Regions from separate parts of the Staphylococcus massiliensis genome, predicted to be linked through region 2. Evidence: a T-box and tRNA genes for the amino acid it is inferred to sense, from the RefSeq annotation. Region 2 holds a T-box; the other holds one or more tRNA genes.
What was found. The T-box of region 2 lies ahead of ACF3N8_RS07240 (valine--tRNA ligase). A T-box ahead of a tRNA ligase gene usually reads a tRNA of that ligase, here a tRNA-Val.

Region 1 (15,569 bases), 200 kb from region 2:
GTCAGAGATAAAGCAGGTAACTTCAAAGAGGAAGAATTTATTAAAAAAGCAGAACATAAAAATATTCGTGCATTTGAATTAAAACTTGCGCAAGGTGCAAAAACTCGTGGTGGACATTTAGAAGGGGAAAAGGTTTCAGAAGAAATTGCTGAAATCCGTAATGTTGAACCACATAAAACTATTAATTCACCAAACCGTTTTGAATTTATTAATAGTACGAATGATTTACTTAACTTTGTACATAAGTTAAGAGAACTTGGTCAAAAACCAGTAGGCTTTAAAATTGTTATCGGTAACACACATGACATCGAAAATATGGTTAAAACGATGGCAGAACAGAATAAATTTCCTGACTTTATTACGATTGACGGTGGTGAAGGCGGTACAGGTGCTACATTCCAAGAGTTACAAGATGGTGTAGGTTTACCGTTATTCACAGCGTTACCATTACTTGATGGTTTACTTCAAAAATATGGAATCCGTGATAAAGTAAAAATCTTTGCTTCTGGTAAGTTAATTACGCCAGACAAAATTGCGATTGCTTTAGGTTTAGGTGCTGACTTAATCAACGTTGCTCGTGGTATGATGATCAGTGTTGGTTGTATCATGAGTCAACAATGTCACTTAAATACTTGTCCAGTTGGGGTAGCAACAACTGATCCTAAGAAAGAAAAAGCCTTAGTTGTTGAAGAGAAAGAGTATCGTGTAACGAACTATATTACAAGTTTACACGAAGGTTTATTCAATATCGCTGCTGCAGTAGGTGTTGAAAGCCCAACAGAAATTAGACAAGAACATATTATTTATAAGAGTCGCACAGGCCAAATTTCATCCATTTATGATTACAAACTTGATTTAGTAGATGATATTGAAGATGTTCATAGACATCCACAACAATCATCCGACCATCAATAATATAAAAGAAGGGTACGAGACTTTAATTAATTTCTACTAACAGCATGCTTTCCTGGGGCGTGGCTGGAGCCTGTAGTCTCCAGACTCACGCTACTCCCCTAGGAGTCAGCTGTTAGGAAATTAATTCAAATTCACTCTTTAAGTTGAATTTGATAAATTGTCTCGTACCCTTTTTCTATTTTATAAGTCGTAATCTTCTTCGACAATATTTAATTCGCGGTCTGAATGATGATATTTGAAGAAACTCAAGCGAATCACATCTAAATGTTCAATGTGATTACGGTACTCTTCAATAGATGCGATAATTTGCATAATATTTTCATAGCTATACGCATCTTGATCAGGATGATCAATGAGCTCGTGTTTAAATGCTTCAAACAACGGTGTCTTCTGTGGGTTTTTAATATACGTTAGATTTTCAATGACATCGAAGTGCGAGTTTTTACTAATACTGATGAGCACTTGTTCGTGATACGTAATCAAATCATGAATTTCAAGCTGAACTTGAAGCAATAAATCAGGTCCTAGCAAATGCAAATCATTTTGATAACGATGCATCTTCCTCAATACATCATACGCGCGTCTCGTCGTTAACACAAGTTGATTAAACAACACTTTCTTTCGAGTTTGTTCAAATGATTTCTTCCTTGAAAAGCCACGTCGTTCTTCTTTAAATAGTAAGTACAATTGATCAAGTTTGTTAACTCTTGTCTTAATCGCTTGTACATCATCCTTAATATGATGAAACTCCATGGATTCATTTAACACTAACTTAAATAATTGGAAGATTTCTGTCGAGATATTCATGGAGTTATGATACAACTTTGTTTCAAACTTAGGTGGTAAGAACGTTAAATTAACGATAAACGAACTTAAAACACCGATCATAACGAGCACGAATCTAAAGAATGCTGACATGTAAAACGAACCATCATGTTGACCCATTATAATGAGAGCCGTTACAGAAGCAAGCGTTGCAACGTGCGCGATTTTCATTTTATATAAAATTGCGATTAATAAGATCACCGTTGCACCCATAATTACAAAATTGCTTCCAAATAGTGTAACCATTATGACGGCTAGTATGGCACCTATCACGTTACCTTGAAATTGGTCGACTATCGTTTTAAGTGTCCGGTACACAGTTGGTTGCATCGCAACTACAGCTGAGATACCTGCTACTGCTGTCATTGAAGGGTTGTGTGGTAAAAGGGACGCAACTGCAACAGCTAAAATAATGGCAATTCCAGTTTTTAATATCCTTGCGCCTAACTTCATTCTTATCGCCCCCTTATCATTAACTGTAATCGCAATCTATTATACAACTTTACACGTCATCATGCTTTATAGTTGGCTAAAGGCATAATCAACTGCTTTAAGCGTTTCGTCGATATCTTGCTCAGTATGCTCTGTTGTCAGGAACCAAGCTTCGAATTTAGAAGGGGCTAGGTTGATACCTTGATGCAACATAAGTTTAAAGAATTTAGCAAACATTTCACCATCGGCATTATCAGCTTGGTCATAATGCGTTACTTTTTCATCTGTAAAGTATAGCGTTAAAGCACCTTTAACTCGGTTCACTGTAGCTGTGATGTTATGCTTATCGATTAATTCTAAGAGACCATCTTCAAGACGTTCACCTAACTTATCGAGCTTTTCATAAACGCCAGGTTGAGACAATACTTCGAGTAAAGCGATGCCGCCACGCATTGAAAGTGGGTTACCTGACATCGTACCCGCTTGATAAGCAGGTCCAAGCGGCGCAACTTGTTCCATAATATCTTGTTTACCACCGTAACCACCGATAGGTAAACCGCCGCCAATAATTTTACCGAACGCAGTTAAGTCAGGATACACATTTAATAAATCTTGAGCCGCACCGTAATGGAAACGAAAAGCTGTAATAACTTCATCATATACAACTAAGCCGCCATGCTCATGCGTAATTTCATTTACAGCTTCTAGAAAGCCAGGTTTAGGTTCTACCATGCCAAAGTTACCTACAATAGGTTCAACTAAGACACCAGCAACTTCGCTACCCCAATGTTCCATTGCTTCTTTAAAAGCATCGATGTCATTGAAAGGTACTGTGATCACTTCTTGCGCGACACTTTTAGGTACGCCTGCAGAATCAGGAGAACCTAATTGAGATGGACCACTTCCTGCTGCAACTAATACAAGGTCTGAGTGACCATGATAAGAGCCAGCGAATTTAATAATCTTATTACGATTTGTGTAAGCACGAGCAATACGAATTGTTGTCATAACAGCTTCAGTACCAGAGTTCACAAATCTTACCTTTTCTAATGAAGGAATGGCTTCTCTTAATTTTTTAGCAAAAGTAATTTCAAGCTCTGTAGGCGTACCATATAGGATACCTTTGTGCGCTTGATCTGCGATAGCTTTTGCAATATGAGGATGTGCATGACCTGTAATAATCGGACCATATGCTTGTAGGTAATCGATGTATTTATTACCATCTACATCAAATAAGTATTGACCTTGACCATGATCCATTACAACAGGAGCGCCACCGCCCACAGCTTTATAAGATCTAGAAGGTGAATTCACACCGCCTAAAATGTTTTCATTTGATAATTCTTGCAAGCGTTCACTTTCTGTAAACTTCATCATAACAACCTCTTTTAATTTAATATTTTCACTACTTATCGTATCATAAAAGTAATATCTATAAGAAATGAGTGAGATATATGTTACAAAAAGGTGATTTATTCCCTGATTTTAAATTAGAGAATCAAGACGGGGACATGATATCGAATGAAATAATTAAAGGAAGTAAAGCGATATTGTACTTTTACCCAAGAGACAATACGCCAACATGTACTCAAGAAGCCTGTGACTTTAGAGATAATCTCGCATACTTCAACGATTTAGACATTAAAGTGTATGGTATTAGTGGTGATACGAAGCGTAAACATCAAAACTTTGTAAATAAGTTAGACCTTAACTTTGATCTACTCGTAGATAAAGATTATAAACTTTCGGAAGCTACAGGTGTTTATCAATTAAAGAAAATGTTTGGTAAAGAATCTATGGGGATCGTAAGAACGACATTTATTGTTGATGAAGATGGCGTAATAATGGATGTCATAGAGAAAGTTAAAGTTAAAACACAAATCGATGAGATTAAATCTATAATAGGGGGATGATAAGATGTTAAAGGTAGTATCGCTCATGCGACTAGGCGACGTGGAAAACGAATTAGAAGAGAATTTTGATAACGTTACATTTAAGTTTTATAAGCATCCCGCTGTATTAGATGAAGCGGATAAAGAAGATATGGACATTTTAATTTCTTACCATGAAGCGGTAGATGAAACATTTATCAATGAATGTCCAAATCTGAAGTGGATTGCCTGGTTTGCTACAGGGGTTAATTCTTTACCTATGGATGTGCTCAAGGAAAAGGACATTCAACTTACTAATGCGAAAGGGGTACATAAGCGTCAACTTTCGGAATTCATACTTGCTTATATCTTAGATGATTACAAGTTAATGAAAGCATCATATGAAAATCAAACTAAGCATGTCTATGACCATAAGATGCAACCTACTTTAGTCGATGGTGAAAGAGTACTATTCTTAGGTACTGGCACGATACCTAAACATACTGCTAAGATTTTAAACGTATTAGGTATGCATACAATTGGTTTAAATACAGATGGTCATTCTGTAGAGGGTTTTGAAGAAACATATTCTATAGAAGAAAGACATCATATTTATCATAAGGCAGATATAATCGTGAATGTTTTACCTGAAACAAACGAAACAATTCATTTGCTGAAATCAGATGACTTTAAAGCGATGAATGATCATACGTTATTTATTAATGTAGGAAGAGGTACAATAGTCGAAACACAAGTACTTATTGACGCTTTAGAATCAAAGGAAATCAGAAAGGCATATGTAGATGTATTCGAAAATGAACCATTAAATGAAGATTCTCCATTATTTGAGACACAAAATTTATTCCTAACAGCACATATTACTGGAAACGGCACCCATAATAAAACAGAGGCTGCGCATATATTTGCAACTAACTTAAAACATTTTCTCAATAAGGATGGTCTAATTGAGAATGTCGTTGACTTAAATAAGGGTTATTAAAGGAATCACCGTTTTATGATTGACAATTTCCGTTATTTACTATTATATTTATATTAAGTAAGAATAATTCTTAAATAGAAAGACGGTGAACCTAATGAGTGCAGAATTAGAGTCAGTTGAGCATCAACTTGAAGAATCAATTGCTTCTTTAAGAGCTGCTGGTGTTCGTATCACACCTCAAAGACAAGCAATCTTACAATTTCTCATTGCTTCTGATACACATCCAACTGCCGATGAAATATACCAAGCACTTTCACCTGATTTTCCTAATATAAGTGTAGCGACAATATATAACAATCTACGCGTTTTCAAAAAGACTGGAATTGTTAAAGAGCTCACGTACGGTGACGCTTCAAGTCGTTTCGATTTTGAAACTCATAATCATTATCATGTTATTTGTGAAAAGTGCGGTAAAATAGTAGATTTTCATTACCCTCAGTTAGATGAAGTAGAACAGCTTGCACAACATGTAACAGATTTTAATGTGACGCATCATCGCATGGAAATTTACGGTGTTTGTCAATCTTGTCAAGATAACAATCAATAACTACTATTTATTTAAACTATATAGGTTAATTCATTACTATCATTTTATTTTAGGTCGAGACTTTCTGAGTCTCGACTTTTTTATATGAAAGCTATTGTAAATTTAAGTTTAAGAAGTGGTTTTCGTGTAATAACTATAGTAATATTGTCTCATTTGGACATAATCAACCACGGTGTTATATCATATTTAAGGAAATTTAATATGATATAAGAAAATTTAATTTTTAGGTGAAAAATTAACCAAAAATTTAATTAAAAAGTGATTGACGGTATTAAGAAGTATTTGCTATGATATAAAAGTCGTCAAAAACGGACGACACATAAAACGTTATTAATAAATTTCTTTTTGAAAGTGTAATTTTAACTCTTGATTTCTTATTAATAACGTAATAATATAGTTAATGTTGACGCAACAAAGTTAACACTAACTAAACAAATTAATTCCTAATAAATAAAATTAAAAAGTTCTTGACATTACATTTTAGTTTTGTTATAGTAATTAATTGTAGCGACAAAAAATGAACATTGAAAACTGAATGACAATATGTCAACGTTAATTCTTGATAAACGTTGCTGTGACAGTTAGTCACACAACAAACCAAGCAATCAATTGCTTAAATTTTAGAGTCAATCAAACAAACATTTTTATGGAGAGTTTGATCCTGGCTCAGGATGAACGCTGGCGGCGTGCCTAATACATGCAAGTCGAGCGAACTGACGAGGAGCTTGCTCCTTTGACGTTAGCGGCGGACGGGTGAGTAACACGTGGGTAACCTACCTATAAGACTGGAATAACTCCGGGAAACCGGGGCTAATGCCGGATAACATGTTGAACCGCATGGTTCAACATTGAAAGGCGGTTTTGCTGTCACTTATAGATGGACCTGCGCCGTATTAGCTAGTTGGTGAGGTAATGGCTTACCAAGGCGACGATACGTAGCCGACCTGAGAGGGTGATCGGCCACACTGGAACTGAGACACGGTCCAGACTCCTACGGGAGGCAGCAGTAGGGAATCTTCCGCAATGGACGAAAGTCTGACGGAGCAACGCCGCGTGAGTGATGAAGGTTTTCGGATCGTAAAGCTCTGTTATTAGGGAAGAACAAGTGCGTAGGTAACTATGCGCACCTTGACGGTACCTAATCAGAAAGCCACGGCTAACTACGTGCCAGCAGCCGCGGTAATACGTAGGTGGCAAGCGTTATCCGGAATTATTGGGCGTAAAGCGCGCGTAGGCGGTTTCTTAAGTCTGATGTGAAAGCCCACGGCTCAACCGTGGATGGTCATTGGAAACTGGGGAACTTGAGTGCAGAAGAGGAAAGTGGAATTCCATGTGTAGCGGTGAAATGCGCAGAGATATGGAGGAACACCAGTGGCGAAGGCGACTTTCTGGTCTGTAACTGACGCTGATGTGCGAAAGCGTGGGGATCAAACAGGATTAGATACCCTGGTAGTCCACGCCGTAAACGATGAGTGCTAAGTGTTAGGGGGTTTCCGCCCCTTAGTGCTGCAGCTAACGCATTAAGCACTCCGCCTGGGGAGTACGATCGCAAGATTGAAACTCAAAGGAATTGACGGGGACCCGCACAAGCGGTGGAGCATGTGGTTTAATTCGAAGCAACGCGAAGAACCTTACCAAATCTTGACATCCTTTGACCGCTCTAGAGATAGAGTTTTCCCCTTCGGGGGACAAAGTGACAGGTGGTGCATGGTTGTCGTCAGCTCGTGTCGTGAGATGTTGGGTTAAGTCCCGCAACGAGCGCAACCCTTAAGCTTAGTTGCCATCATTAAGTTGGGCACTCTAAGTTGACTGCCGGTGACAAACCGGAGGAAGGTGGGGATGACGTCAAATCATCATGCCCCTTATGATTTGGGCTACACACGTGCTACAATGGACGGTACAAAGGGTCGCTAAACCGCGAGGTCAAGCAAATCCCATAAAGCCGTTCTCAGTTCGGATTGTAGTCTGCAACTCGACTACATGAAGCTGGAATCGCTAGTAATCGTAGATCAGCATGCTACGGTGAATACGTTCCCGGGTCTTGTACACACCGCCCGTCACACCACGAGAGTTTGTAACACCCGAAGCCGGTGGAGTAACCTTTGGAGCTAGCCGTCGAAGGTGGGACAAATGATTGGGGTGAAGTCGTAACAAGGTAGCCGTATCGGAAGGTGCGGCTGGATCACCTCCTTTCTAAGGATATAACGGAACAACTTCTTAAGAAGTTGAAATGATAAACAAGAAAGCGTGACATATTGTATTCAGTTTTGAATGTTTATAGCATTCAAATGTGAGATGGGCCTATAGCTCAGCTGGTTAGAGCGCACGCCTGATAAGCGTGAGGTCGGTGGTTCGAGTCCACTTAGGCCCACCATTCGAATATGGGGGATTAGCTCAGCTGGGAGAGCGCCTGCTTTGCACGCAGGAGGTCAGCGGTTCGAACCCGCTATTCTCCACCATTATAATTGTACATTGAAAACTAGATAAGTAAGTAAAATAGATTTTACCAAGCAAAACCGAGTGAATAAGAGTTTAATTAAGCTTGAATTCAAAAAATAATCGCTAGTTATTGACCAACGGTCAGTAACACACATGATTAATAACAGATTAAGTTATTAAGGGCGCACGGTGGATGCCTTGGCACTAGAAGCCGATGAAGGACGTTACTAACGACGATATGCTTTGGGGAGCTGTAAGTAAGCTGTGATCCAGAGATTTCCGAATGGGGGAACCCAGCACAAGTTATGTTGTGTTATCGACATGTGAATTCATAGCATGTCAGAAGGCAGACCCGGAGAACTGAAACATCTTAGTACCCGGAGGAAGAGAAAGAAAAATCGATTCCCTGAGTAGCGGCGAGCGAAACGGGAAGAGCCCAAACCAATAGGCTTGCCTATTGGGGTTGTAGGACACTCTATACGGAGTTACAAAGGAAAATGTTAGACGAATCATCTGGAAAGATGAATCAAAGAAGGTAATAATCCTGTAGTCGAAAATGTTTTCTCTCTTGAGTGGATCCTGAGTACGACGGAGCACGTGAAATTCCGTCGGAATCTAGGAGGACCATCTCCTAAGGCTAAATACTCTCTAGTGACCGATAGTGAACCAGTACCGTGAGGGAAAGGTGAAAAGTACCCCGGAAGGGGAGTGAAAGAGAACTTGAAACCGTGTGCTTACAAATAGTCAGAGCCCGTTAATGGGTGATGGCGTGCCTTTTGTAGAATGAACCGGCGAGTTACGATCTGATGCAAGGTTAAGCAGCAAATGTGGAGCCGTAGCGAAAGCGAGTCTGAATAGGGCGAGATAGTATTTGGTCGTAGACCCGAAACCAGGTGATCTACCCATGGCCAGGCTGAAGTTCAGGTAACACTGAATGGAGGGCCGAACCGACTTACGTTGAAAAGTGAGCGGATGAGCTGTGGGTAGCGGAGAAATTCCAATCGAACTTGGAGATAGCTGGTTCTCTCCGAAATAGCTTTAGGGCTAGCCTCAAGTGATGATTATTGGAGGTAGAGCACTGTTTGGACGAGGGGCCCCTCTCGGGTTACCGAATTCAGACAAACTCCGAATGCCAAATAATTTAACTTGGGAGTCAGAACGTGGGTGATAAGGTCCATGTTCGAAAGGGAAAGAGCCCAGACCACCAGCTAAGGTCCCAAAATATATGTTAAGTGGAAAAGGATGTGGCGTTGCCCAGACAACTAGGATGTTGGCTTAGAAGCAGCCATCATTTAAAGAGTGCGTAATAGCTCACTAGTCGAGTGACACTGCGCCGAAAATGTACCGGGGCTAAACATATTACCGAAGCTGTGGATTGTCCTTCGGACAATGGTAGGAGAGCGTTCTAAGGGCGGTGAAGCATGATCGCAAGGACATGTGGAGCGCTTAGAAGTGAGAATGCCGGTGTGAGTAGCGAAAGACGGGTGAGAATCCCGTCCACCGATTGACTAAGGTTTCCAGAGGAAGGCTCGTCCGCTCTGGGTTAGTCGGGTCCTAAGCTGAGGCCGACAGGCGTAGGCGATGGATAACAGGTTGATATTCCTGTACCACCTATTATCGTTTTAAGCGATGGGGGGACGCAGTAGGATAGGCGAAGCGTGCTGTTGGAGTGCACGTCCAAGCAGTAAGACTGAGTGTTAGGCAAATCCGGCACTCATAAGGTTGAGCTGTGATGGGGAGAGGAAATACGTTTCCTCGAGTCGTTGATTTCACACTGCCAAGAAAAGCCTCTAGCTAGATACTTGGTGCCCGTACCGCAAACCGACACAGGTAGTCAAGATGAGAATTCTAAGGTGAGCGAGCGAACTCTCGTTAAGGAACTCGGCAAAATGACCCCGTAACTTCGGGAGAAGGGGTGCTCTTTGGGGTGTATGCCCGGAAGAGCCGCAGTGAATAGGCCCAAGCGACTGTTTATCAAAAACACAGGTCTCTGCTAAACCGTAAGGTGATGTATAGGGGCTGACGCCTGCCCGGTGCTGGAAGGTTAAGAGGAGTGGTTAGCTTCTGCGAAGCCACGAATCGAAGCCCCAGTAAACGGCGGCCGTAACTATAACGGTCCTAAGGTAGCGAAATTCCTTGTCGGGTAAGTTCCGACCCGCACGAAAGGCGTAACGATTTGGGCACTGTCTCAACGAGAGACTCGGTGAAATCATAGTACCTGTGAAGATGCAGGTTACCCGCGACAGGACGGAAAGACCCCGTGGAGCTTTACTGTAGCCTGATATTGAAATTCGGCACAGCTTGTACAGGATAGGTAGGAGCCTTAGAAACGTGAGCGCTAGCTTACGTGGAGGCGTTGGTGGGATACTACCCTAGCTGTGTTGGCTTTCTAACCCGCACCATTTATCATGGTGGGAGACAGTGTCAGGCGGGCAGTTTGACTGGGGCGGTCGCCTCCCAAAGTGTAACGGAGGCGCTCAAAGGTTCCCTCAGAATGGTTGGAAATCATTCATAGAGTGTAAAGGCATAAGGGAGCTTGACTGCGAGACCTACAAGTCGAGCAGGGTCGAAAGACGGACTTAGTGATCCGGTGGTTCCGCATGGAAGGGCCATCGCTCAACGGATAAAAGCTACCCCGGGGATAACAGGCTTATCTCCCCCAAGAGTTCACATCGACGGGGAGGTTTGGCACCTCGATGTCGGCTCATCGCATCCTGGGGCTGTAGTCGGTCCCAAGGGTTGGGCTGTTCGCCCATTAAAGCGGTACGCGAGCTGGGTTCAGAACGTCGTGAGACAGTTCGGTCCCTATCCGTCGTGGGCGTAGGAAATTTGAGAGGAGCTGTCCTTAGTACGAGAGGACCGGGATGGACATACCTCTGGTGTACCAGTTGTCGTGCCAACGGCATAGCTGGGTAGCTATGTATGGACGGGATAAGTGCTGAAAGCATCTAAGCATGAAGCCCCCCTCAAGATGAGATTTCCCAACTTCGGTTATAAGATCCCTCAAAGATGATGAGGTTAATAGGTTCGAGGTGGAAGCGTAGCGATACGTGGAGCTGACGAATACTAATCGATCGAAGACTTAATCAATTTTAAATGTTTTGTCTTGGTTTTATCATTTACTTACTATCTAGTTTTGAATGTATAAGTTACATTCTTATAGTTTGGTGACAATAGCAAAGAGGTCACACCTGTTCCCATGCCGAACACAGAAGTTAAGCTCTTTAGCGCCGATGGTAGTCGGACTTACGTTCCGCAAGAGTAGGACGTTGCCAAGCTATTACATATAGGAGAATTAGCTCAGCTGGGAGAGCATCTGCCTTACAAGCAGAGGGTCGGCGGTTCGAACCCGTCATTCTCCACCATTTAAATATTAGCCGGCCTAGCTCAACTGGTAGAGCAACTGACTTGTAATCAGTAGGTTGGGGGTTCAAGTCCTCTGGCCGGCACCATCTCAAGAGCCATTAGCTCAGTTGGTAGAGCATCTGACTTTTAATCAGAGGGTCAGAGGTTCGAATCCTCTATGGCTCACCATTTAAGCGGGTGTGGCGGAATTGGCAGACGCACTAGACTTAGGATCTAGCGCCTCACGGCGTGGGGGTTCGACTCCCTTCACCCGCATATGCAGAAGTAGTTCAGCGGTAGAATACAACCTTGCCAAGGTTGGGGTCGCGGGTTCGAATCCCGTCTTCTGCTCCATTATTTTGCCGGGGTGGCGGAACTGGCAGACGCACAGGACTTAAAATCCTGCGGTAAGAGATTACCGTACCGGTTCGATTCCGGTCCTCGGCACCATTATTCATTAAAATATATGCGCCCGTAGCTCAACTGGATAGAGCGTTTGACTACGGATCAAAAGGCTATGGGTTCGACTCCTATCGGGCGCATTCATTTATACGGGAAGTAGCTCAGCTTGGTAGAGCACTTGGTTTGGGACCAAGGGGTCGTAGGTTCGAATCCTGTCTTCCCGACTACTAAGTTTTAGTAATGGGGGATTAGCTCAGCTGGGAGAGCGCCTGCTTTGCACGCAGGAGGTCAGCGGTTCGAACCCGCTATTCTCCACCATTTAAATGAAAATAAAGAGAAATAGATAATAGGGCGGCGTAGCTCAGCTGGCTAGAGCGTACGGTTCATACCCGTGAGGTCGGGGGTTCGATCCCCTCCGCCGCCACTAATATTAATTACGGATTATATTTAGGACCTTTAGCTCAGTTGGTTAGAGCTAACGGCTCATAACCGTTCGGTCGCAGGTTCGAATCCTGCAAGGTCCATATAATTTTTGGAGGAATACCCAAGTCCGGCTGAAGGGATCGGTCTTGAAAACCGACAGGGGCTTAACGGCCCGCGGGGGTTCGAATCCCTCTTCCTCCGCCATTTTTATTTAAATACTATTATCGCGGGATGGAGCAGTTCGGTAGCTCGTCGGGCTCATAACCCGAAGGTCGGTGGTTCGAATCCGCCTCCCGCAATTTTATATTTAGGTCCCGTAGTGTAGCGGTTAACACGCCTGCCTGTCACGCAGGAGATCGCGGGTTCGATTCCCGTCGGGACCGCCATTGTTATTATGGTTCAGTAGCTCAGTCGGTAGAGCAAAGGACTGAAAATCCTTGTGTCGGCAGTTCGATTCTGTCCTGAACCATATTGGCCGGCCTAGCTCAACTGGTAGAGCAACTGACTTGTAATCAGTAGGTTGGGGGTTCAAGTCCTCTGGCCGGCACCATCTTGGAGGGGTAGCGAAGTGGCTAAACGCGGCGGACTGTAAATCCGCTCCTTCGGGTTCGGCAGTTCGAATCTGCCCCCCTCCACTCATATCAATAGGGGCATAGTTCAACGGTAGAATAGAGGTCTCCAAAACCTTTGATGTGGGTTCGATTCCTACTGCCCCTGCCATGGCGGTTGTGGCGAAGTGGTTAACGCACCGGATTGTGGTTCCGGCATTCGTGGGTTCGATTCCCATCAACCGCCCTTTATTATTAATGGGCTATAGCCAAGCGGTAAGGCAACGGACTTTGACTCCGTCACGCGCTGGTTCGAATCCAGCTAGCCCAGTTATTGGCGGCATAGCCAAGTGGTAAGGCCGAGGTCTGCAAAACCTCTATTCACCGGTTCAAATCCGGTTGCCGCCTCCATTGATATTTATGCGGGAGTAGTTCAACTCTTAGAACACATTCCTTCCCGGAATGAGATATAGGTGCAAGTCCTATCTTCCGCTCCATTTTAATTTCATATGCGGGAGTAGTTTAATTCTTAGAACACATTCCTTCCCGGAATGAGATATAGGTGTAAGTCCTATCTTCCGCTCCAATTATTACTTCCAGAATGGAAGCTTTTTTTATGCCTTTTTTTAGAAATCTACCATTCAAGTTAACAAACCTTCTTTTTCAAATCTCAATAGTTTAATTCAACCAGTTATTTTAAATGTTAAAATTATATGTATCAGTTATAACTATAAATACTCTATATTCAAGATGTTTATTAACTCATAGTTAAATTAATATGAATATTTGATTAAGTGTATTAAATTTCTTCAATTTTACTAATTAAGTATGCTATAATTAATTTGCAAGACAACATAATTGAATAGGAGGGTTATAGATGAAACTTAAAGCGCTGAGCTCTTTAATCTTTTCTGTAATTATAGCCGGCATGTTCTTCTTAATGAGTAATTCATCTGCTCAAGCAGCTGAACTTCCTTATGCCGATTCTATAAATGAGTTGAAAAGTAGTGTAAGTGATCATCAAGTTGTTCAACACATCGATTCAGCAGTGAATTCTAATCAACAACGCGTTGAACTTGTACGCTTAACGAATTCAGTAGACCAAGGTCAACCTACTGACAACTACAGTGTTAAACAGTCTACTAATTTTCAAACTCAAATTTCAGAGCAGCAAAACGCTTCAGGGCAAGTCAGTCAACAAGCTACACACAACAAAGCCAATCCAACTAATTTAAACGAGACTGGACAAGCTAATCCTTCTCAACAACAAGCAGTTAACCACTATGGTGATAACGAAACTGCCGTTACATCTGTTAACGTAACGAATAACAATTATTACTATTAATATCATCATTTAACATAGATTAAAAGCACTGGACATCGCGTCCAGTGCTTTTTGTTTATCCCCTAATTAAAAGAAAATTACTAATATTACATATTTTAGAATATATATTTACAAATATTAACTTTAAAACTAATATAGAGGATATTGAATTCTATAAGAAAGAAGGTTAATCATGTCATTAAGATATAACAGGATAACTACTATCCTTTTCTTTATAGGGCTTTTCGTGATGATTAGTCTTTATTGTGCGATTCCTATAGAGCAACAAGTTGCTGAAGGTTTGCACGTAGACAAGGGTAGTATCGCGCTTTCAAGTGTATGTTTCTCACTGTCATTTGCGATAGGTTGTTTATTCTATGGTATTCTTTCTGATAAATTCGGACGAAAAGTTGTCATTTCAGCTGGTTTACTTATTTTAACTATTATGACGCTCGCGATTACATTCGCGCAATCATTCCAATACTTCATTATTTTAAGATCATTACAAGGACTATTTGCAGCGACATTCTCACCAGTCGCTTTAACATATGTCACAGAGATGTTTCCTGCACGTAAACGTGTTACAGCAATTAGTTTTATTAGTACTGGTTTCCTTTTAGCAGGTGTCATCGGACAAATTTTTAGTGAGCTTATCGCTTCTTCACTAGGTTGGCAATATGTCTTTCTTATTTTAAGTGTACTTTACTTAGTATCATTAATCGCAGTAATCTTTTTTATACCTAAAAGTCCATACAAACAAGCTGACATTGATATCATTAGCTTCTTTAGTAATTTTAAATCAATTAGTAAAAATAAAAGCATCATTTTAACGTATATTATAGCATTTCTATTATTGATGAGTTTCGTTAATATGTATGCCGTTTTAAATCTTTACTTAAACTCACCTCAGATTAATGCAGGTACTGAAGTCGCATATATCATTAAATTATTAGGTGTCATTGGTATGATACTATCATTAACTTCAGGTAGATTAAGTGACCGTTACAGTGTTAAAACAGTTTTATTCTTTGCCTTATTATTTGGTAGTGTCTTCTTAATTCTACTAGGACTTTCTGAAAACATTCTTATAATAGGGACATTAAGTGTCTTATTCGTTACATGTGTTTCATTCGCTGTTCCAAGCTTAATTTCTAAGATTGGTTTATTAACTAAAGAAAACAAAGGATTCTTCCTTTCAGTTAATACCTTCTTATTATTCTTAGGTACAGCAGTATCTCCAATTATCATTGGTTACATCCAAGCGATTGGCAATTATACAATCATGTTTACGTCGATAGGGGCACTACTATTCATAGGCTTTATCGCGTCAACTTGCTTACCTAAAATTAGATAATAAATTCAAGAACTAGATATGATCTAGTTCTTTTTTATATGCAATTATTTCATAAATTATGTTATCGTATTTAAGTATGCTTATTTACTAAAAGAAACTTATATAAAATATATCATTATGTTATGTTAAATGAAACGTTTTTGG
Region 2 (15,569 bases):
CTAATGTATAACTTAATACAGAACGTGTTGTTTGTTTACGCGCTTCGTCGTCACCATTCATCGGGATCTTACTCATTTCGATATACCAATCACAGAATTCATCCCAAATAAAGTTGTATAAGTTACGACCAACTTCACCGAATTCATACTTATCACTTAAATCTGTAACCGTCTGAATCGTTTCATTTAAACGCGTTAAAATCCATTTATCTGCTAGTGATAATTCACCACTTAAGTCAATATCTTCATACTTAAAGTCTTCACCAATATTCATTAAGCTAAATCGTGCAGCGTTCCAGATCTTATTAATGAAGTTCCATACAGATTCAACCTTTTCAGTTGAGTAACGTAAGTCGTGGCCTGGTGATGAACCTGTAGCTAAGAAGTAACGTAAGCTATCTGCACCGTATTCATCGATAACATCCATTGGGTCTACACCATTACCTAATGATTTACTCATTTTACGGCCATCTTCAGCACGTACTAAGCCGTGTAATAACACGTCGTTGAATGGTTTTTGATTTGTAAATTCTAAACCTTGGAATATCATGCGTGCTACCCAGAAGAATATGATGTCATAACCTGTCACAAGCACGTTAGTTGGGTAGAAGCGTTTATAATCTGCGCTATCTTCATCTGGCCAACCAAGCGTTGAGAACGGCCATAACGCACTTGAGAACCATGTATCTAAAACGTCTGGATCTTGCGTCCAATTCTCAATGTCTTCAGGTGGCGTTTCTGAAACGTATAATTCGTTTGTTTCATTATGATACCAAGCTGGAATTTGATGACCCCACCATAACTGTCTAGAAATAGTCCAGTCTCTAATTTCATTCATCCATCTCGCAAAGGTCTTTTCAAAACGAGGCGGAACGAATTCGATACGTTCATCAGTATCTTGGTTGTTAAGCGAACGCTCAGCAAGCGGCTTCATCTTAACGAACCATTGCGTTGAAAGATAAGGTTCCACAATCGCGCCACTACGTTCTGAGTGACCAACTGAGTGCATATGACTTTCAATCTTGATAACTAAACCTTCGTCTTCAAGGTCTTTAACAAGTTGCTTACGACATTCAAAGCGATCCATACCCTCGTATTTATCCGCTTTATCGTTCATGCAACCAGATTCATCCATTACAACAATGCGTTCTAAATCATGGCGATTACCGATTTCAAAGTCGTTCGGGTCGTGTGCAGGCGTAACTTTCATCGCACCACTACCGAATTCCATATCAACGTAATCATCCGCAATAACTGGTAACTTACGACCTACAATCGGTAACGTCACATACTTACCAATAACGTCTTGATAACGCGCGTCATCAGGGTTAACCACAATCGCTGTATCACCAAGCATTGTTTCAGGACGAGTCGTCGCGATCTCAATATATCCATCGCCATCCGCATATGGATACTTAAAGTGATAGAATTTACCTTCAACGTCTTCGTGAATCACTTCAATATCAGATAAAGCCGTACGCGCTTTAGGATCCCAGTTAATAATACGTTCGCCGCGATAAATCAGACCTTTGTTATACATATCCACAAAGACTTTCTTAACAGCCTTACTTAAACCTTCATCTAAAGTAAAGCGCTCACGACTATAATCTAAGCCTAGACCAAGTTTCGCCCATTGTTCACGAATAAATGACGCATACTCCTCTTTCCAGTCCCAAGCCTTTTCCATAAATTTGTCGCGACCAATGTCATGACGTGAAATACCTTGTTCTTGCATCTTAGCTTCCACTTTAGCTTGCGTCGCAATACCAGCATGGTCCATACCTGGTAAATATAATGTGTCATAACCTTGCATACGTTTCATACGCGTAATCATATCTTGTAACGTTGTATCCCATGCATGACCTAAATGTAAACGACCTGTCACATTCGGAGGCGGGATCACAATCGTGTATGTTTCTTTAGATTCATCTTGTCCTGCTTTGAAAAGCCCTTGGTCTAACCATTTTTGATAACGACCACTTTCAACTTCATTTGGATTATATTTAGGCTTCATTTCCATATCAAAAACCTCCTTAAAATATAAAAAACACCCGTCCATAATAGGACGGATGTTCCGTGGTACCACCTATATTCGACATAATAACAACGTATTATGAAGCACTCCAATTTGATTAACGCTCAATCACGCTTTTACCTAGTCTTTCCCATTTCAGCAAAAGTTATCTCGGGCTACCTTCAATTATGAACGCTATGTACTCACAGCACACGTACACTCTCTTAAAACGTCACATAACATACTCTTCCCTAAACTATATTCATCTACTTTAATATAGTATACTGATATTGGTCATAAGTCAATATACGGGAGGTTGCTACACATGAACCCTTGTGCTTTTGGAACGAAAGATCCTATCTATATCGCATATCACGACAACGTTTGGGGACAACCCATGTATAATTCAAAAGACTTGTTTAAATTAATTGCCCTTGAATCACAGCACGCCGGTCTTTCCTGGTTAACGATACTTAAGAAAAAGGAAAGCTATGAAGACGCCTTTCATCAATTTGAACCTACTAAAGTTGCTGAAATGACTGAAGCTGACATCGATGAATTAATGTCGTTTCCTAATATTGTGCATAATCGCAAGAAATTAGAAGCCATTGTCTCTCAAGCAAAAGGCTTTCTAAAGATTGAAGCAGAATTTGGAAGTTTTAGCGATTTTCTATGGTCATATGTAGACCATGAACCTATTAATTTTAAATTTAAAACACGAGAAGAACGTGAAGCTATTACAGTTGATGAACGTGCTAAACGCTTATCTAAGGATCTTAAGACATATGGCTTTAAGTTTTTAGGACCGGTAACTGTTTACTCCTTTATGGAAGCTTGTGGGATGTACAATGGACATCTTGTAGATTGCCCTAACAACCCTGAGAACAAATAAAAAGCAGGAATGAGCTTATACCTCATTCCTGCTTTTTTTGATTCATGTATTTTAAATAATAGCCAACTAGAGGCGCGATGATAAACAAGATAAAGAAAATTCTAAAGATGTGATAGCTTGAAATCATCGCCACATCTGCGCCTACTTCTAATGCAACGAGTATAATCTGGCTCATGCCTCCAGGTGCAGCACCTAAGAACAACTCATTAATAGATTGATGATTAAAGAAATGTAATACGATCACCATAAGTAAAGCCGTTAAAATAAGCATGATATTTTGAAAGGCAATTGCAATCGCGATACGCCCTTTTAAATCATTTAGTAAGTTCGATATTTGTAGCCCAATTCGAATCATATAAATAATTTGCGCAATGGCGATTAACCACGGGTCTAGCGTAAACGTGATTTCCGTTGATAAATTCCACACGATAAGCACAACAATCGGTGCTAATAAGATTTTAGTTGGGAATTTGATTGCTTTCATGATGTAATATACGACAACGATACCTGCTACAAGTATCAACACATGCCAAATATTAAGCGTCTCAGTTAGATACGACGTGTCAAAGCTCGATTGGTTCTTAGCATCCTTTTCCTGGAAGAGAAATGATAATAAAGGTACCAACATCACGACGAAGATAATGCGTGAAGTTTGCGTCAAACTCACGATCAACATATTCGCTTTCTTATTCTCTTCAGCCATGACAAGCATTTGGCTGAGCGCACCTGGGATAACACTTAGTATCGCCGTTTCTCGATTGATGCCCGCTATCTTTCTGAAAGGTATAGAAATGATTAACGCAAGCATAAGCAATAAGATACTTACTAATATAATAGAAATCCAATCATCTTTGATATCACCGATTACGGTCTTCGTAAATGACGTTCCAATTTGAATGCCGAGTGCTATTAACCCAAGGTTACTTAGCCATGTCGGCCATTTAATTTGCATCTTGAAAAGCTTCGTACAAATTAAACTTGCAATAATGGGACCGAACATCCAAGGTAATATGATATGTAATGCTTGTAGGATAAAGCCACATACGACAGATAATAGTAAGATGATTACTTTATTGAGATCACTTCGTTTCAAATCATCCCTCCTAATAAAGCTTAAATGAGCCTATCTAAAAAAATAAAAGTATATCTGGTTTAAAACGTATTTTATTAAAACAATTCCAATAAACAGCATGCTTTCCTGGGGCGTGGCCTGAGCCTGTAGTCTCTAAAGTCCAACTCAAACTTCCAGTTTGCTAGTTGGACTTACAAAGTAGCATTGCTACTTTGCACCACGCTTAAGCCCCGGCTTGTATAGCTTGATAATTTGCTTACGCAAATTCCTTTGCCGGGGCCCCACCCCTAGGAGTCAGCTGTTTAAGGAATTGTAATACCAGTATCTTTAATGCTATAAGGGCTAGTTTTAATTAAATCTAATTGAATTGTCTTTAAAAGTATTAGAGAATGCAAGCTTTGAGACTCCCGTGGCACTGTGAGGAAGGGAGATCCAAGCGAAGCTTTAGCTCAAAGCGACGCCACAGGAAGGTCCCTTGCATAGAGGATTGCATGAGCAATCCAACAAGCTAAGTAAGCAAGGCATAGCGAAAAGCAAACCATTCTCTAATAAATATAAACAACCAAACTACAATTAAATACTAAAAAAGACCCAAGACATTCAGAGCATTTAAGCTAAAATGCCTTGGATCAAACGTTATCTTACAATCGCCCTTTTATTAAAACGAAAGTTAAACAATACGACTTAACGCTGTATCAAAAGCTTGAATTGTTTTCTCAATATCGTCCTTAGTATGCGCCATTGATAAGAACGTACCTTCGAATTGAGATGGCGGTAAGAAGACACCTTCTTTAGCCATTTCACGATACATATTACTAAATAATTCTAAATCACTTTTGTTTGCTTCATCAAAATTTGTTACAGGACCTTCGTTTAAGAAGTAACCAATCATTGAGCCAGCACGGTTTACTGTAATTGGTACGTTATGCTTACTAAATACCTCTTTAAGACCTTCTTCTAATAAGTCACCGAGTTCGTTAAAGTATTCGTAACTTTCTTCAGTTAACTGACTTAACGTTTCATAACCACTTGTCATTGCGAGTGGGTTACCTGATAGTGTACCTGCTTGATAGATATCACCAACTGGCGCAATATGGTCCATAATTTCAGCTTTACCGCCGATAGCGCCTACCGGTAAGCCACCGCCAATGACTTTTCCTAAACAAGTTAAATCAGGTGTCACACCGAAATAACCTTGCGCACAGTTATAGCCTACTCTAAATCCAGTCATCACTTCGTCAAAGATAAGTAATGAACCATGTTCTTTAGTGATGTCACGTAGATGTTCTAAGAAGCCATCTTTAGGCGGCACAACACCCATGTTACCTGCTACTGGCTCGACGATAACACCTGCAATATCGTCACCAAACTCTTCGAACGCTACTTTGATGGCATCGAAGTCATTATAAGGAACTGTAATTGTGTTCTGAGCGATACCTTCAGGGACACCTGGAGAATCAGGTAAACCTAATGTCGCTACGCCAGAACCTGCTTTAATTAGTAATGAGTCACTATGACCGTGGTAGCAACCTTCGAATTTAACGATCTTATTACGACCTGTATAACCACGAGCTAAACGTAACGTATCAAGTGTCGCTTCAGTACCTGATGACACCATACGTACCTTCTCAATAGATGGTACACGTTCAATAACAAGTTCAGCTAACTTATTCTCTTCTAAAGTTGACGTACCAAAGCTTGTACCTTTATCGATAGATTGATGTAATTTCTCGATAACTTGAGGATTCTTGTGTCCTAGGATTAAAGGTCCCCAGCTTAACACATAATCGATATATTCATTACCATCGATATCATAAATTTTAGACCCTTCACCATGATCCATAAAGATGGCTGGTGTATCTACAGATTTAAATGCACGAACGGGGCTATTAACACCACCTGGCATTAGTTTTTCAGCTTTCTGATGAGCTTCAATTGATTGATTGTAACGCATGAATTGGCCTCCTTATTGATTTAAATAACGACAAATGTCTTTAGCAAAGTACGTAATAATCATATCTGCGCCTGCACGCTTCATTGAAATCATTTGTTCCATAACAACTTTCTCTTCATCGATCCAACCATTTAAAGCTGCCGCTTTCGTCATACTATATTCACCGCTTACATTATAAGCAACAACTGGTACATTCGTACGGTTACGCACATCGCGAATGATATCTAAATAACTTAAAGCAGGTTTCACAATCATCATGTCACAACCTTCTTTCAAGTCACTTTCTAATTCGCGGAATGCTTCTAAGCGATTAGCAGGATCCATTTGATACGTCTTACGGTCACCAAATGATGGTGTTGATTCTGCGGCGTCTCTGAACGGTCCAAAGAAGCTTGACGCATATTTAATACCGTAACTCATAATTGGCACATATTCATAACCCGCTTCATCTAAACCTTTACGTATCGTCGCCACAAAGCCATCCATCATATTACTTGGCGCGATAATATCTGCACCTGCTTCTACTTGAGATACAGCCGTCTTAACAAGTAAGTCTAGTGATTTATCATTATCGACATCTTTTTTATCCGGGTCAATTACACCACAATGACCGTGGTCCGTATACTCACAAAGACATGTATCCGCAACAACTAACATGTCATCATAAAGCGATTTAGAAATGCGTGTTGCCTCTTGAATGACACCATGATTATGGTAAGCACCTGTACCTACATCATCTTTCTCATTAGGTACACCAAAAAACATTAAGCCTCTGATACCAAGTTCATAAGCTTCTTTAATTTTTTCATGTAACAGATTTAAACTAATTTGGTAAACACCAGGTAAAGATTTGATTTCCTTCTTAACATCGTCTTTTTCAACAACAAAGATTGGATAAATTAAATCCTCTTTTCGTAAATGTGTCTCTCTCACCATGTTACGCATTGTCGCTGAACTACGTAATTTTCTGTGTCTATCAAATTGCATATTGTCGCCTACTTTCTTAATATTGTTTGCATCATAGCATCTAGCGTCTGAATTGGCGCCACCTTAGCGCTTGCACCATAACTTTCAACAGTTTTTAACGTTTCATGACCAATCACATAATAATGTTGAAACGTCGTATCGCCACCCTTTGAAAAGTAATAGCGTGCACTTGAACTACTAGCAAATGTTAACACATTTATTAGATTACTTTCAATTAATTGAATTGCTTCTTGTATATGTTTATCATGTGCGATTGGCTCATATAAATCAAGTTTTGTAACTTCTAAACCACGATTTCGAAGCGTTTCAGCAAGTTTAGGTCGTGCCTTAAGACTACTTGGAATCAGAACACGTCCTTCCTTTCCATGAAATGCTTCAAGAAACCCCTCTTGTGAAAAGTCCTTTGGACAAAAGTCCACCTTCAAACCTAAATCATGACACAGTTGCTTCGTCTTTTCTCCAATAACTGCGAGCTTCTTATAATGGATATGGTCTAAATAGGGTTTAAAATGTGTGACCGCATTTTTAGACGTTAGAATTAACCAGTCATACGATTGATTATTAAAGTTCGAAGGTAAAGAAAGAGGACTAATTTTAATGAACGGTAGATGTAACACATGCGCATCAGGATGTTGATAACGCGTAGACTGTGTCATAATAATCGTCGGTTTCATAAATTAGCCCTCCTTACGTATTATTGATTTTCATTTAAGTTTTTAATAATTTCATAAGCACCTTGTGATTTAAGTTCATCACTAACAGCTTTACCTAAAGCTACTGGGTCAGTGCCTTCTTTCGTACATTCATAACGCTCTTTACCATCAGGCGTCATAATTAGACCTGTAAACGTAATCGTACCTTCATCATCTTCAGTCGCATAACCACCGATAGGTACTGAACAACTGCCGTCCATTTCTTTTAAGAACGTACGCTCACTCGTCACACAACGTTCAACAGATGCATTATGCACCTTCTGAAGTAATTCTAATAATTCTGTATCATCACTTCGGCATTCAATACCAAGCGCGCCCTGACCGATAGCCGGGATTAACGTGTCAGGTTGTAAGTACGTCGTAACCATATCACTTGGCCAACCCATGCGTTTTAAACCTGCAGCGGCAAGAATAATCGCATCATAATCTTCATCTTGTAGCTTCTGTAAGCGCGTATCAATATTACCGCGAATCCATTTAATTTCAAGATGCGGATATTTAGCGAGAATTTGCGCGCCACGACGCAACGAACTTGTACCAACAATACTACCAGGCTTAAGTTCATCTAATGGCACATGGTCAATCGCAATATACGCATCAAACGGATTCTCACGGTCAGGAATACAACCAAGCGTTAAACCTTCAGGCATGACACTCGGTACATCCTTTAGCGAATGGATCGCTAAATCGATTTCATGATTATAAAGTGCTTGCTCAATTTCCTTCACGAAAAGCCCTTTACCGCCAACTTTAGATAATTGACGGTCTACAATTTGGTCACCTTTCGTAACGATTTCTTTAATTTCAACTTCAAGCCCTTCAGATACACTTTTAAGTTGTTCTATAAATTGCTTACTTTGTGTAAGTGCTAATTTACTACGTCTAGAACCTACGATTAATTTTCTCATAGTTGCCTCCTAACAAAATTGGCTAAACATTACTTCCCTGTCCATTGATGGAACGTGGATAATTGCGTGATAACGATCATGTTAATCATACAAAGCAAAAATAACACGATATTGATATAGATTAAATGTTTTGGATTAAGCTTACGTCGTACGAATAAACAAATAAAGATGCCATACAATAAAGCGATAATTGATGAAGAGATAACCTTAGGATCAAGTAAGATACCACTACCTATCGTAAATAAACCCCACAGACCACCTAATATTAAACTTAAGACAAGAATAATAAATCCCGTTAACGTACTGTAGAATAATAATTGTTCTAAGAAGGCTACGCTACCAATTCTGAAGTACGAATGGTCAAAGCGCTTTTCCTTGAGGTTACGATATTGAACGAGAAAGAGTAAGCCATTTACAAATGCGAAAGCAAAAGCGACATAACTTACAATCGCAAGTGAAATGTGAATCATCAGGAGTTCATTTACAGCTTCAAGTCTTAAACCACCTGAACTATACTGTGTAGGTTGGAAAGTGTGCAAGGTAAGTAGCGTAAATCCTATAAGGTTTAATAAAAATATTGAAAAGTCTAATCGCTTAATACGGTGTGTGATTAGAGAGACGAGTATAATGAGCCAGGTTAGAACATTAAATACTTCGGATATCGACCCAAACGGAAAGTCTCTCGTTTCAATTATAAACATAGTTAAAGAGATTGTTTGCAAAACCCAAACAATCCCAAGTGTATAGACACCGAGCATTTTAACTTTGTAGTTGTGTTTAATAAAATCAATGAAATAAAAACCTATACTTAAGACATAGATTAAAAGAATAATTTCATGAAAACGTATAAATATTGAATCTTGCATGACATCACCATCATGTTAAATGATTTAAATTAAAGATACTGCGCTTCTTGGAATATGACTTACGCGTTTCAATTTCTTGTTGATATTCATCTAAAACATCAATATCAAAGATTTCTTGGAATAATTCTAAACGCGCTTTACTATTTTTATCATTGCTAAGTTCTTTAGCTTGTTTAATTGGATCTTTAAGCATTTGATTGATAATACTTTTCGTGTGCTTAGATATCACTTTACGTTCTCTCTCATTTAAATCAGGTAATTTGCGGTCGATGCTTGCCATTGTGTCTTGTTGGATACCCATCGCTTTTTCTCTTAAAGCTCGAATTACAGGTACCACACCTAACATGTTTACCCAATCGTTATGCGCATCAATTTCATTTGGAATCATAGATAAAATTTCATTGGCTGCTGATTGACGTTCTTTAAGGTTTGCGTCTACTAAGCCATTTAAATCATCTACGTCATAGTTGAATACACAATCGATGTCAGCGACCTTTGGATCAATATCACGAGGTACAGCGATATCAATCATTACTAATGAATCATTATGGCGTTGCATCGTAGCATCTTGCACCATGTCACGATCAAGTACAAAGCCATCTTTTCGAGTGGAACTAATCACCACATCAACATCACGAAGTAATGTCGTTAACTGAGACATATCATGACTCATAACATTGTGTTTAGAGGCAAGTGCATCTGCTTTTTCAAAGGAACGGTTAACAATGTGAATATCTGTCATACCTGCACCCTTCAAGTTAAGCAGTGATAATTCACTCATTTCACCGGCACCGATAATTAACGCACGTTTCTTATGAAGGTTACCGAATACCTTCTTCGCAAGTTCTACCGCAGCATATGATACGCTAACAGCATTGTCTGCGATATCTGTTTCATGATGTGCACGTTTACTAAAGGTAATCGCTTGTTTAAATAAATGATTAAAGATCGTTCCTGTCGTATGCATGTCTTGTGCAGTAAAGAATGCATTACGAATTTGACCTAAGATTTGAGTTTCACCAAGAACGATGGAATCTAGGCCTGTCATAACTTTAAATAAATGTTCAACTGCTGCATCACCAATGAATACCTCTGACATATCTTTAATGTCATCAACTTCCATGTTAAATGATTGCGCTAAAAAGCGTTGAATATAGTAACGCCCTGTGTGGATCTGGTCTACAACAGCGTATACTTCTGTACGGTTGCAAGTTGAATATATTACATTTTCTAAAATTGATTTCGTATCAAATAATTGCGTATGAACACGCTCGATTTCATCATTTTTAAAAGCAACTTGTTCACGTAATGAAACGTCTGCAGTACGATGATTAATACTTATTGCAATTAAATGCATGTATAACGCCCCTTCTTAAATTTCCATTATTCATATTGTAACATAGGGCTAATTTTCAATGCGATACGATAACGCCTAAATTAGAAAGATTTTAATCTATCGTCATAATTTTGTCGAATTTCATCATCATTCGCCCTAATACTTATCTCGTCTTTATAACGATTATAAATAACTTTCAATCGCATCCCAAATAACTTGCTTTTTATTCGTATTTAAAGATGAATAACTAATAATTTGATCTTCAGGCTCAAGTTCTAGCGCTTCTTTAATCACTTTAATATGCTTTTGAACCTTACCTTTAGCAATCTTGTCTTCTTTCGTTGCGATAACTAAAGTCGGTAAATCGAAGTGTTTTAAATAATCATACATAAGAATATCATCTTCAGTCGGTTTATGACGGATGTCGATTAATTGGACAACGAGCTTTAAACTTTCACGTTCAGTGATATATTTTTCAATCATCTTACCGAATTCTTCGCGCTTTTTCTTACTCACTTTGGCATAACCATATCCTGGTACATCGACAAACACGAGCTTATTATCGAGATTATAGAAATTGAGCGTTTGCGTTTTACCAGGTTGTTGCGATGTACGTGCCATGTTCTTACGCCCGATCATACTATTGATAAATGTAGATTTACCTACATTAGAACGTCCACTTAAAGCAACTTCAGATAAACCTGTTTCTGGATATTGGTCTTTTCGGACAGCACTAATTAATAATTCAATTTCATTAGGATTGATTTCCATAATTTCTTCCTCACTTAATTACTTGATATAGTTTCACTCATACCCATTAAAAAAAGATTGATACATTAAACAACGTTAATGCACCAATCTAATTGTTAAGCAGTTTGATTATGCTGATGTTTTTTCATCATTAACAAGATTACCTTCTGAATCATATAACTCAGGAGCATCTTCATTCTCAATCGTATCTTTCGTGATCACGACTTTAGCTACTTCATCTGATGATGGAATATCATACATAATTTCAATTAATGCTTCTTCAATAATTGATCTTAGACCACGTGCACCTGTCTTACGTTCAATAGCCTTTTCACTAATTGCAGCAAGCGCATCTTCAGTGAAGTCTAAATCAACATTATCAAGTTCTAGCATTTTCGTATATTGTTTAACAAGCGCATTTTTAGGCTTCGTTAAAATATTTTTTAAGGCTTCAACGTCTAGTGATTCTAGGTTCGCTACAATTGGAATACGACCGATAAATTCTGGGATTAAACCATACGTTTGAAGGTCTTCTGGACGAATGTGCTCAAGTAGGGAGTCTTCGTCGTATTTATCAGCTTCATTACTAGCGAAACCAATAACTTTTTCACCTAACCGACGTTTGATAACATCATCGATTCCATCAAAAGCACCGCCAAGAATGAATAAAATATTAGTTGTATCAATTTGAATAAATTCTTGGTTAGGATGCTTACGTCCACCTTGAGGAGGCACACTTGCAGTTGTACCTTCTAAGATTTTAAGTAAGGCTTGTTGTACACCTTCACCTGAAACGTCACGTGTAATTGACGTATTTTCAGATTTACGTGCGATTTTATCAATTTCATCGACATAGATGATACCTTTTTCAGCTTTATCAATATCAAAGTCTGCAGCTTGAATAAGACGAAGTAAGATATTTTCAACGTCTTCACCAACGTAACCCGCTTCAGTAAGGCTTGTCGCATCTGCAATGGCAAATGGTACGTTAAGTGACTTAGCTAAAGTTTGAGCGAGTAATGTTTTACCGCTACCTGTAGGTCCGATTAAAGCAACATTACTTTTTTGTAATTCAACTTCATCTTCGTTAGGTCCAAGTTGTTGTACACGTTTATAATGATTATAAACAGCAACAGCTAAAGATTTTTTAGCTTTATCTTGGCCGATAACATAATTATTAAGCTGTTCCATAATTTCTTTAGGTGTAGGTAATTCTGTAACTTCTGTTGTATCTTTTTGAGCTAGTTCTTCTTCAACGATTTCAGAACATAATTCGATACATTCATTACAAATATAAACGCCACTACCTGCGACAAGTTTTTTAACTTGATCTTGGTCTTTTCCGCAGAATGAACATTTTAAGTTTTCTTCACCTTCATTAAATTTAAACATACTTTTACACCCCTATTCCTTACCGACTATACTATTTCACACTTTATTATGCAAATTTAAGGTCATTTCGGTTCAAATTAATTTAGATATATATTTAGTTTTGTGTAAATGTGCGAATTAATGGTAAATCTCTCTTTATTTATTAACCAAAATGACGCTTGTTTTGGAGTCTTATCAAAATATAACAAAATTTAAGGTATAGTCAAATTTTAATGCTTATCTTTTAGATTAGATTTGTATGCAATCAACATAAAGTTTTAACTTGATTTATTTAAAATTTTGCGTCTTAAGTTTCCTTAAGAAATAGCATGGAGCTAGAACATGAATTGTCCCAGCTCCATACATCATTTATTTAATTTAACGATTGTTTTAATTACGCTTCTTTGTCGTCTTCTTTATTATCTTTAGCTTCAACTAATTTAGCTTCAGATACTAATAAGTCGATAACTTTTTTAACACGAACGTCATTCTTAACGATATCAGTGTTACCTAAAGTTTTCTTGATGTCTTCAACTGAAATGTTGAATTGCTTACTCATGTTTTCTAATTCAGCGTCAACATCGCCGTCGTTAACTTCGATGTTTTCAGTGTCAGCAATTGCGCTTAACGTTAAGTTTGTTTTAACGCGTTCAGTTGCGTCATCTTTCATTTGTTCACGTAAGTCATCTTCAGATTGACCAGAGATTTGGAAGTACGTTTCAAGGTTAAGACCTTGTTGTTGTAATCTTTGACCAAACTCTTGTAACATACGGTCAGTTTCAGTTTTGATCATTGCATCTGGAATATCTACTTTAGCATTTTCAGTAGCTTTTGTGATTGCTTCTTCTTTCTTAGCGTTTTCAGCGTTTTGTTCTTTTTGTTCAGCTAAACGCTTACGTAAGTTTTCTTTATACTCATCTACTGAATTTGCTTCTGGATCTAATTCATTTGCAACTTCATCGTCTAATTCTGGTACTTCTTTTTGTTTGATTTCGTTTAACTTAGTTTTGAAAGTAGCTTTTTTACCAGCTAATTCTTCAGCGTGGTATTCTTCTGGGAACGTTACTTCAACGTCTTTTTCTTCGCCTACTTTAAGACCAACTAATTGTTCTTCGAAACCAGGGATGAACATACCTGAACCGATTTCTAAGTCATAACCATCAGCTTGGCCGCCTTCGAATTGTTCACCATCAACATAACCATCAAAGTCGATGTTTACAGTGTTACCTTCTTGAACAGCGCCTTCTTCTTTAACAACCATGTCAGCCATTTGTTCTAAGCTTTGGTTGATTTGTTCGTCAACTTCTTCATCAGTTAACTCAGTATCTTTTTTTTCGATTTTTAGGCCTTTGTAGTCGCCTAATTCAACTTCAGGTTCAACTGTAACTGTAGCTTCAAATTCGAAAGGTTTACCTTTTTCGATTTGAGTTACGTTTACTTCTGGTTGATCAACTGGGTTGATTTCAGTTTCATCGATAGCTTTACCATAAGCTTCTGGTAATAAGATATCTACAGCATCTTGATATAATGCTTCCACACCGAAACGTTGTTCGAAGATTTGACGTGGTACTTTACCTTTACGGAAACCAGGTACGTTGATTTGTTTACTTACTTTTTTAAAAGCTTTGTCTAATGCTTTATCTAATTCTTCAGAAGGTACAGTTACTTTTAGTAACCCTTCATTGCCTTCTTTTTTTTCCCAAGTTGCTGTCATGTATAAAAACCTCCATGATATTCCTATTTTAAAATTTTTCAACTTCTACATTATAACATAGGTGACAGTTCTTTCAACTGCCGATACTTATTGATTCTAATTTTTTAATAAATGACATGAAATCATCATACTCATCATTATATTCTAACGTATGATCGACCATTTGTTCAAAATAAAATACATAGCCATTTATCCATGTTTCCTTATCAAATATCTCATAAATATCTAGAGGATACATGAGAATTGCATGCGTATTTAATACCGTAAACGCATCGGTAAGAATGGATGGCATATCGTCTTCAAGTTTATCAACGATTTCAGGTATGATATCTGTCTTAAATTGACTTTTTTCTATACCTGGTAATCGCGATGGTACGACCGTAATCGTTTGTTCAAGTTTTTGTATCTTAAGTTCTTTTCGGAAAGTAGCAAAACGCAAGTATTCAAGCATAATACTCATGACGTTTGGATGGAACGTTTGTGTCGTTAGAAGTTCTGCTACCGTATGTTTGAATAAGAATTGATTGTCATCAATTAACGTCAGCATGATTTGAATCTGTTCGCGCATCGTCTGATTCTCGAAATCCTGCAAGATCACTTGCGCATGCTTACGTTTATGCTCAAGTTTCTCCTCAGCTTGATCTTTAATCGGTAGTAACTTTAAACGCGTCTTGTGCTCAACCACTTCATCCATAATCTGGTCAATAATTTCAATCGCAATGAAATATTGCTTTAATTCATACAGACTTAAGACGTGTAAGTATATGAGATGATCGTAATCTTTGATGCCTTTATTCAGTAAGATGCTTGTTTCTTCTCGTAACTCGAGAAACGCTTCCATCTTGTATAGTAAATCGCATTTCTTAAGCGCCAGTTCATCAGACATTTCATAGTGTCTCTCATATTCCATGAATGAATCATAGGCCTCTTCATACTGACCTTTATCCATCTCGGACTTAATGTCTCGAATAAGTTTTTCTTTTAGGTGCGGA

Region 1: it encodes a tRNA-Val, which carries the amino acid that the T-box ahead of ACF3N8_RS07240 (valine--tRNA ligase) is inferred to sense. The anticodon was not compared.

Annotation. Positions count from the first base shown of each region.
Region 1 covers NZ_CP171119.1:1,280,480-1,296,048, forward strand. The annotation lists gene ACF3N8_RS06135 (FMN-binding glutamate synthase family protein) at 1-915, shown strand, start outside; gene ACF3N8_RS06140 (aromatic acid exporter family protein) at 1,096-2,193, opposite strand; gene ACF3N8_RS06145 (glutamate-1-semialdehyde 2,1-aminomutase) at 2,260-3,546, opposite strand; gene ACF3N8_RS06150 (peroxiredoxin) at 3,627-4,085, shown strand; gene ACF3N8_RS06155 (phosphoglycerate dehydrogenase) at 4,090-5,043, shown strand; gene perR (peroxide-responsive transcriptional repressor PerR) at 5,138-5,590, shown strand; rRNA gene ACF3N8_RS06165 (16S ribosomal RNA) at 6,234-7,783, shown strand; tRNA gene ACF3N8_RS06170 (tRNA-Ile) at 7,888-7,964, shown strand; tRNA gene ACF3N8_RS06175 (tRNA-Ala) at 7,974-8,049, shown strand; rRNA gene ACF3N8_RS06180 (23S ribosomal RNA) at 8,196-11,119, shown strand; rRNA gene rrf (5S ribosomal RNA) at 11,193-11,307, shown strand; tRNA gene ACF3N8_RS06190 (tRNA-Val) at 11,319-11,394, shown strand; tRNA gene ACF3N8_RS06195 (tRNA-Thr) at 11,406-11,481, shown strand; tRNA gene ACF3N8_RS06200 (tRNA-Lys) at 11,488-11,563, shown strand; tRNA gene ACF3N8_RS06205 (tRNA-Leu) at 11,569-11,650, shown strand; tRNA gene ACF3N8_RS06210 (tRNA-Gly) at 11,654-11,728, shown strand; tRNA gene ACF3N8_RS06215 (tRNA-Leu) at 11,736-11,824, shown strand; tRNA gene ACF3N8_RS06220 (tRNA-Arg) at 11,843-11,916, shown strand; tRNA gene ACF3N8_RS06225 (tRNA-Pro) at 11,927-12,000, shown strand; tRNA gene ACF3N8_RS06230 (tRNA-Ala) at 12,019-12,094, shown strand; tRNA gene ACF3N8_RS06235 (tRNA-Met) at 12,127-12,200, shown strand; tRNA gene ACF3N8_RS06240 (tRNA-Ile) at 12,227-12,300, shown strand; tRNA gene ACF3N8_RS06245 (tRNA-Ser) at 12,311-12,403, shown strand; tRNA gene ACF3N8_RS06250 (tRNA-Met) at 12,425-12,498, shown strand; tRNA gene ACF3N8_RS06255 (tRNA-Asp) at 12,510-12,585, shown strand; tRNA gene ACF3N8_RS06260 (tRNA-Phe) at 12,596-12,668, shown strand; tRNA gene ACF3N8_RS06265 (tRNA-Thr) at 12,674-12,749, shown strand; tRNA gene ACF3N8_RS06270 (tRNA-Tyr) at 12,754-12,834, shown strand; tRNA gene ACF3N8_RS06275 (tRNA-Trp) at 12,846-12,919, shown strand; tRNA gene ACF3N8_RS06280 (tRNA-His) at 12,922-12,994, shown strand; tRNA gene ACF3N8_RS06285 (tRNA-Gln) at 13,007-13,078, shown strand; tRNA gene ACF3N8_RS06290 (tRNA-Cys) at 13,084-13,158, shown strand; tRNA gene ACF3N8_RS06295 (tRNA-Gly) at 13,170-13,244, shown strand; tRNA gene ACF3N8_RS06300 (tRNA-Gly) at 13,259-13,333, shown strand; gene ACF3N8_RS06305 (hypothetical protein) at 13,625-14,092, shown strand; gene ACF3N8_RS06310 (MFS transporter) at 14,265-15,425, shown strand.
Region 2 covers NZ_CP171119.1:1,478,286-1,493,854, reverse strand. The annotation lists gene ACF3N8_RS07240 (valine--tRNA ligase) at 1-2,020, opposite strand, end outside; T-box leader at 2,059-2,281, opposite strand; gene ACF3N8_RS07235 (DNA-3-methyladenine glycosylase I) at 2,340-2,906, shown strand; gene ACF3N8_RS07230 (AbrB family transcriptional regulator) at 2,929-3,999, opposite strand; gene hemL (glutamate-1-semialdehyde 2,1-aminomutase) at 4,649-5,932, opposite strand; gene hemB (porphobilinogen synthase) at 5,945-6,919, opposite strand; gene ACF3N8_RS07215 (uroporphyrinogen-III synthase) at 6,928-7,593, opposite strand; gene hemC (hydroxymethylbilane synthase) at 7,614-8,540, opposite strand; gene ACF3N8_RS07205 (inner membrane protein YpjD) at 8,570-9,406, opposite strand; gene hemA (glutamyl-tRNA reductase) at 9,417-10,763, opposite strand; gene yihA (ribosome biogenesis GTP-binding protein YihA/YsxC) at 10,926-11,513, opposite strand; gene clpX (ATP-dependent Clp protease ATP-binding subunit ClpX) at 11,622-12,884, opposite strand; gene tig (trigger factor) at 13,258-14,577, opposite strand; gene ACF3N8_RS07180 (hypothetical protein) at 14,651-15,569, opposite strand, start outside.